2 regions of the Streptomyces sp. M41 genome follow, and region 1 is predicted to be linked to the other one. Evidence: riboswitches for the same ligand, from Rfam matches in the RefSeq annotation. Region 1 holds a riboswitch; the other holds the start of a gene.
What was found. Region 1 has a riboswitch for S-adenosylmethionine ahead of ACHBTE_RS33525 (aminotransferase class V-fold PLP-dependent enzyme). Riboswitches for the same ligand answer to the same signal wherever they lie in the genome.

Region 1 (3,779 bases):
CGAGGAGTTCCGTATCCTGCTCGCCATCTCCGGGGTCGCCCTGCTGATGACGACCGGGATCGGCTGGGCGGTGGCCGGACGGATCCTGAAGCCCGTACGGCTGGTGCACACCGCGGCGGCGCACCTCACCGAGCAGGACCTCTCCCCTTCGTATCCCGGTGCTGCTGGTCGCCTGCAACCCGTACAACGTGCTGCGCGGCGAGCGCGGTGTGGCCCGGGTCTTCGGCCCGCAGAAGGGGGCGACGCCCGCACGCTCGGCGAGGGCGCGCAGGACGTTGCGGGGGTGGGGACGCCTGTCACGCGATCGCGCCCGCGCCGATGCCGCCGGCCGAGGCGCTGGACCGGGCGGGCGAACGGCTCACGGACGCCACCGAGCGCGCCCTGCGGATGATCGCGCTCGGCACACGCCTACCGCTGGTGCTGCCGGGCGCCGGGGCGGAGCACCAGGCCCGCGGCGAGGCGTCGCAGCCTGAGGCCCGGGCGTCGCAGCCGCAGGCTCACGCCGTCGTGTCGGGCACGCAACGCCCGTCCTCCGTACGGTAGTTCCACCGCGCTCCGTCGGTGACGAGCTCCTTCACCGCTCGTACGAACCGTTCGACGTGCTCGTCCGGGGTGCCCGCGCCGAAGCTCACGCGGATGGCGTTGAGGGACTTCTCGCCCGGAGCGGCCTCGGGGGCGCCGCACTCGCCCTGCGTCTGCGGGTCGCTGCCCAGCAGGGTGCGGACGAGGGGGTGGGCGCAGAACAGACCGTCCCGTACCCCGATGCCGTACTCGGCGGACAGGGCGGCGGCGAAGTGCGAGCTGTTCCAGCCCGCGACGACGAAGGAGAGCACCCCGACGCGCGGAGCGTCGTCGCCGAAGAGGGACAGAACGCGGACCTCGGGGACCTCGGCGAGGCCCGCGCGGACCTTCTCGATCAGGTACCGCTCGCGGGCGACGAGGTCCTCGAACCCGGCCTCGGTGAGGGCCTTGCAGGCGGAGGCGATGGAGTAGGCGCCGATGACGTTCGGGGAGCCGGCCTCGTGCCGGGCGGCGCTCTCGTGCCACCGCACGTCCACTCCCCCGTCCTCGCGGCGGGTGACGGTTCGGCTGGCGCCGCCGCCCGCGAGGTAGGGCTCCGCCTCGCGCAGCCAGTCGGCGCGGCCGGCGAGGACTCCGGAGCCGAACGGGGCGTACAGCTTGTGGCCGGAGAAGGCGACCCAGTCGACGTCCAGGTCACGGACGCTCACGGGGTGGTGCGGGGCCAGCTGGGCGGCGTCCAGCACGATCCGGGCGCCGTGCGCGTGGGCGGCGGCGGCCAGCTCGCGGACCGGCCACAGCTCACCGGTGACGTTGGAGGCGCCGGTGACGCAGACCAGGGCCGGGCCGTACGGCTCCCGGTCGGCGAGGGCGCGCTCCAGGGTCTCGACGGCCTGGCGGGGGGTGCGGGGGGCGTCGAGGTAGGTGACGCGGGTGTCGCGCCAGGGCAGCAGGGAGGCGTGGTGCTCGGTCTCGAAGACGAAGACCTGGCAGTCGGCCGGGAGGGCGGCGGCGAGGAGGTTGAGCGAGTCGGTGGTGGACCGGGTGAAGACGACCTGGTCGGTCTCCCGGCAGTCGAGGAATTCGGCCACCGTCCGGCGGGCGTTCTCGAACAGGTCGGTGGAGAGCTGCGAGAGGTACCCGGCGCCGCGGTGGACGCTGCCGTAGTACGGGGCGTAGGCCGCCACGTCGTCCCATACGCGCTGGAGCGCGGGGGCGCTGGCGGCGTAGTCGAGCGCGGCGTAGGTGACCTCGCCGCCGGTGACGAGCGGGACGGTCACATCACGGCCCAGAACGGGCAGGGGGGAACAAACGGACTGGTCGAGGGTAGCGGCGGAGACGGACATGGCGGAGCTCCCGTGAGAGGAAGGGGGGAAGTGAAAAAGGGTGTGCGGAGGCGGGGCTCGGCGGCCCTATCGCATTCGCTTGCTCACGAGAGACTCCTCGACGACCAGGACCCCTGGCCTCACGCTTGTGCCAAGCGTTCGAGGGGTCCGCGCTTGCCGTAGACCTCACTGCCTACGGCCTGGTCTTCACCCGGGGCACCCCGCCACGGACGGAGGGTTGCCGGACAGTCGGCCGGGGCCTCATGACTGTCACTCATGACCTGCACAGGAAGGTACGCGGACTGATCGCCGCGCCGCAACTCGCGTCCGCATACCGGGACGTCCCCGCCAACAGGGGGCGCACGCCCGTCGAGTGGACCGAGGATTCATCGGCGCCGGTCGGTGCTTCATCGGCACCCGTCCGGCGGACCGCCGACCTGCCCGGTACCGGCCCGGCTGGGCCCGGCACGCGCGCAGGTCGTGCGGATCGTCCGTCACAGGGCCGGTCGAGGCGTCCGGCCGAATCCGGTCAGCGCGCTTCGGACGCGGCGCCGGTGGGGTAGCGGCCGTAGCGGCGCTCCCGCTGCTGGAGGTCCTTCATCGCGGTGTCGAAGTCGGCCCGGGTGATGTCGGGGAACAGCAGCGGCGAGAAGTACAGCTCGGCGTACGGCGACATCAGGGGGAAGAACGACGACATGCGGACGGCGCCGCCGGTGCGGATGAGGAAGTCGACGTGCTGCGGGACGTACGCGTGGCCGGCGAGGATTTCCTCGGTCATCTCCGGGATCTTGCCGTTGAGCTTGTTGAAGATGCCGATGACCTCACGGGAGAGGGACATCCCCATGATGTAGTGCAGCGTGAACTCCGACTCCTTGTCGGAGGAGTCCCGCAGCTTTTCCAGCGATTCGAGGTACCGGGCGGGCACGAGGTCGAGGGACCCGGAGAAGTCGAAGTTGCAGGTGCCATGGACGCGTTGTGCCAGGTCGTCGAAGGCGTCCAGGAAAGTGGTCACGGCGGACTCGGGGCGCTCGAAGTTCGCGGCGGAGGACGTCGTGATGTAGAGAGTCGTGATGCCTTCCTCTCTGGCCCAGCCTATGAACTCGACGAGCTTGTCCGCCATCGCCTTGTAGCCCTCGTCGAGGGAGACGCCGTTCTCGATGGACCAGCGGCGCATGCCGTCCGGAAGAAGCATCAGATTGGTCACCGTATTCTCCTTTGCTGAATGCGCTGTACGCGAAAGGGCGCGCTTGTGCATCGACATCGTGAGGGAGGAAAAAACCGCAAGGGGATGAGAGGCGGCGGCGTCAGAATCCCGGGCGGTGAACTGCCCGAGTCGCCGAGTTATCGCCGTGTTCTGTTCGCGCCGCGCCCGCCGGCCGGGCCGGATGTCGGACACAGGTCCGCCACAGCCGCCGAGCGCGTGCGTCTGCGCCGCCGAACTTCAGGGCAGCCCGATGAGCGGCCGGAACGCCGAAGGCGAGAGGAGGAGCGGAGCAGCTGCCCGTGGACATGGACATGGACCTGGACATGGACCTGGAGCTGATGCCCGGTGACGAAGGCACACGCATCTCCGGAAAAGGAAGAGCTGCGGTGCGGGGCCAGGGTGCGTTCCGGCCTGACGGAATTCGGACCCGGATGCCCATTACTTACGCACACTTCATGGAACAGGGAGGTACGTGATGCCCTGCTGGTTTCCCTGCTTGATTTCCGCGGCGGCATGGAAGCCGATGGCCGCGCACTCTCGGATAAGCTGACCGACACCAGGGGTTTGACCACCTGTGCAGTCACCCCGGTCACAATCCCGGGCCGCAACGACCGGAGCCCCGGTCCAGGGCTCCTGGCTCATGACTGAGTACCGTCCGCATTAATGACCCCCGTCATCCCTCTGCTGTCCCCGTCCGGACCGGCACTCCAGCCCGAGCAAGAGCACACGAA
Region 2 (3,779 bases), on a different contig from region 1:
TCGTACGAGGCCCACTGCCGCCTGAACTCCGCGTCGAAGACCGGCTCCAGCGGCGTCTGGTACAGCATGTGGTGCACGAACCACAGCACCGAGTTCGCGATGCCGTTGTACGCGTCGGCGTGTACGCCGGCCGGGATGTCCAGCATCCGCACCCCGGCCTCGCCGACCCCGCGCCGCACCGCCTCCCGGTCACCGTCGGACAGCGCCGAGCACACCCACAGCGCGTCCGCGTCCGAGCCGATCGCGGAGAGTCCCGAGACCAGCCCGCCGCCGCCGCGTCTGGCGTTCAGCGAACCGTCCGTGCCCACCGTGTACGAGACCGGGCCGCGGTTCGACGCGACCAGCACCTTGGCAGCGCCCTGCGCACCCTGCGTGGAAGCCATACGCCTCAACCTAGCCCGGCCCGGAAACGCTCAAACGTGCGGATCCGCTCAGTGGTCGGTCCGTATACGGCCGGTATCAGACGTTTACGCGACCGGCCCCGCATGATCTCCTAGGCGACCCGGCGCGCCGCGTACTCGGCGATCTCCACCATCGGCGGGCGCTCCTCGGTGTCCACGGAGTACGTGCGCGGCTCGAACCCGTCCTCGCCCCGCTCGAACTGGGTCAGACAGGGCCGTACGAGATGCCCGCGGGCCAGCCGGAGCTGGGCCGTGCGGTAGATCGCCGCGGACATCCGGCCCAGCGCCTGCCCGTCCTGGTGGCGGTGCTTGCGTACCCCCACGTCCACCTGGGCCAGAGCGTCCAGGCCCACCAGATGCAGGGCGTCGACCAGCATGCCCAGCTCGACGCCGTACCCGACGGGGAACGGCAGCTGCTCCAGCAGCGACCGGCGGGCCGCGTACTCGCCGCCCAGCGGCTGCACGAAACCGGCCAGCTGCGGCCAGTGCATGTTCAGCAGCGGGCGCGCCATCAGCTCGGTGACCCGGCCGCCCTGTCCGGCGGCGGTCCCGAGCGGACGGTCGTACATCGCCTTGACCAGGTCCACGCCCGGGTCGGTGAGCAGCGGGCCGACGATGCCGGAGACGAAGTCCGAGGAGAACTCTTTCAGGTCGGCGTCGATGAAACAGACGACATCCCCACGGGTGACGAGCAGGGAGCGCCAGAGCACCTCGCCCTTGCCGGGCACGGCCGGGATCCGCGGCAAAATCTCGTCGCGGTGCACCACGGTCGCGCCGGCCGCCGCGGCCACCTCGGAGGTGCGGTCGGTGGACCCGGAGTCGACGACGACGATCTCGTCGACCAGCGGGACCTGCCGCACCAGGTCGTGGCGGATGACCTCGACGATCTCGCCGACGGTCTCCTCCTCGTCGAGCGCCGGCAGCACGACGGACACCGACTGGCCCGAACGCTGCTTCGCGGCGAGTATCCGGTGCAGCGGGCGATCGGTCACGGACCAGGAGCGGGTGCTCAGCCAGCGTTCGACTTCTTCCAGCACGGTCGCTCGGCTCCTCACTGTTGTCTCGCGGTTCGGACGACTATCTCAACTGTCCTGGCCGTCGGTTACAGTCTTGAACAACGCGGATGACCATCGCATGTCCAGGGTCGCCGCGGACGACAACCGCATACAGCTCATCCAGAGGGGCAGAGGGAAACGGCCCGATGAAGCCCCGGCAACCCTCCAGTCGGTACTCGTAGGTCACTGGCGACCACTTCGCGAGGCTCCCGGCTAGGGAAGGTGCCAAATCCGTCTCACGGCGAAGTGCGTCGTGAGGAAGATGAGGAGAAAGGGCCTCGCCTCACATGGCTGTGCAGACTGTTGCAAGCACCACCGGATCCACCGTAGACCTCGGCCCCGCCGCGGCGCTGTCCTGCCGCGAGTGCGGTCACCGGGTACCCCTCGGACCGGTCTTCGCGTGCGAGGAGTGTTTCGGCCCGCTGGAGATCGCCTACGACTTCTCGGCCTACGACACCGAGGAGCTCCGCGGGCGGATCGAAGCGGGCCCCGCGAACATCTGGCGCTATGCGCCGTTGCTGCCCGTCCCCGCGGACGTGGCGACCAAGCCGAACATCAACCCGGGCTGGACCAAGCTCGTCCAGGCCGACAACCTCGCGGCCGAGCTCGGCGTCGCCGCCGGAAAGCTGTTCGTCAAGGACGACTCCGGCAACCCCACGCACTCCTTCAAGGACCGGGTCGTGGCCCAGGCCCTGGAGGCCGCCCGCGCCTTCGGCTTCACCACCCTCTCCTGCTCCTCCACCGGCAACCTCGCCGGCGCGGTGGGCGCCGCCGCCGCCCGCGCCGGCTTCCGGTCCTGCGTGTTCATCCCGCACGACCTGGAGCAGGGCAAGGTCGTCATGGCCGCGGTCTACGGCGGCGAGCTCGTCGGCATCGAGGGCAACTACGACGACGTGAACCGATTCTGCTCCGAGCTGATCGGCGACCCGGCCGGCGAGGGCTGGGGCTTCGTCAACGTCAACCTGCGGCCGTACTACGCCGAGGGCTCCAAGACCCTGGCGTACGAGATCTGCGAGCAGCTCGGCTGGCGGCTCCCGGACCAGCTGGTCGTGCCGATCGCCTCCGGCTCCCAGCTCACGAAGATCGACAAGGGTCTGCAGGAGCTGATCAAGCTCGGGCTGGTCGAGGACAAGCCGTACAAGATCTTCGGTGCGCAGGCCGAGGGCTGCTCGCCGGTGTCGACGGCGTTCAAGGCCGGACACGACGTGGTCCGCCCGCAGAAGCCGAACACCATCGCCAAGTCGCTGGCGATCGGCAACCCGGCGGACGGCCCCTATGTCCTGGACATCGCCCGCCGTACCGGTGGTGCGGTGGAGGACGTCACCGATGAGCAGGTCGTCGACGCGATCAAGGTCCTCGCCCGGACCGAGGGCATCTTCGCGGAGACCGCCGGCGGTGTCACCGTCGGCGTGACCAGGAAGCTGATCGAGAACGGGCTGCTCGACCCGAACCTGACGACCGTCGTACTGAACACCGGCGACGGCCTGAAGACCCTCGACGCGGTGGCCGGTACCGGCCTCACCGCCACCATCCGCCCGAACCTGGACTCCTTCCGAGAGGCTGGCCTCGCATGAGCGTGACCGTCCGCATCCCCACCATCCTGCGCACCTACACCGGCGGTCAGGCCGAAGTGACCGCCGAGGGCGCCGACCTCGGCGAGGTCATCGCCGATCTGGAGAAGAACCACACCGGCATCGCCGCCCGGGTCCTCGACGACCAGGGCAAGCTGCGGCGCTTCGTGAATGTGTACGTCAACGACGACGATGTGCGCTTCGAGCAGGGGCTTCAGACCGCGACCCCGGACGGCGCCGGCGTTTCCATCATCCCGGCCGTCGCCGGCGGCTGAACCGGGTCGGCCCGGGGTCGACCGGAGCCTGACCGAATGACCGATCATTACCGTCGGTAACGCCAATTACCGAGAGTTCATCGAATTGCCCCCTCCGTGAGAGAAGCGGAGGGGGCAATTCTGTGTGGTTGAGCGAGGTACAGTTGGGGAACTCGCCGCCGATCCACGGGTTGGCGGCCCTTGATTTCTGCCGCCCGCCCGACAAGAAGTAGCCAAAGTGTGCGGGTTTTATGCGGCTTTTGTTCCGTTTGCCTGGCCCGACTTGACCTGAAGTCAGCGGAATTTTCCCCACATTCCCGACCGGTCGTGCCCGGATTTCTCGTCCGATTGACCTGTTGCAGACGGCAGTTGGGCAGATACATTCAGCCGCGGTCGACGCGTTCCGGCGCACGCCCCCGACCGATTGGGGGGCGAGGTCTGACCCGGATCCGCGAAGTGTGGATCTGTGCAAGGGCCAGTAATAGGGGAGTTAGGCAT

Region 2: it holds a riboswitch for S-adenosylmethionine, as region 1 does, so the genes downstream of both, thrC (threonine synthase) here and ACHBTE_RS33525 (aminotransferase class V-fold PLP-dependent enzyme) in region 1, are expected to answer to the same signal.

What each region holds. Positions count from the first base shown of each region.
Region 1 is NZ_JBIMKE010000043.1:18,586-22,364, reverse strand. It holds partial or broken gene ACHBTE_RS33540 (two-component sensor histidine kinase) at 1-157, shown strand, start outside; partial or broken gene ACHBTE_RS33535 (glycerate kinase) at 159-299, shown strand; gene ACHBTE_RS33530 (hypothetical protein) at 319-543, shown strand; gene ACHBTE_RS33525 (aminotransferase class V-fold PLP-dependent enzyme) at 498-1,865, opposite strand; SAM riboswitch class IV at 2,010-2,126, opposite strand; gene ACHBTE_RS33520 (undecaprenyl diphosphate synthase family protein) at 2,374-3,048, opposite strand.
Region 2 is NZ_JBIMKE010000014.1:89,301-93,079, forward strand. It holds gene ACHBTE_RS19035 (trehalose-6-phosphate synthase) at 1-383, opposite strand, end outside; gene ACHBTE_RS19040 (glucosyl-3-phosphoglycerate synthase) at 494-1,438, opposite strand; SAM riboswitch class I at 1,570-1,725, shown strand; gene thrC (threonine synthase) at 1,744-3,030, shown strand; gene ACHBTE_RS19050 (MoaD/ThiS family protein) at 3,027-3,302, shown strand; gene ACHBTE_RS19055 (cold-shock protein) at 3,778-3,779, shown strand, end outside.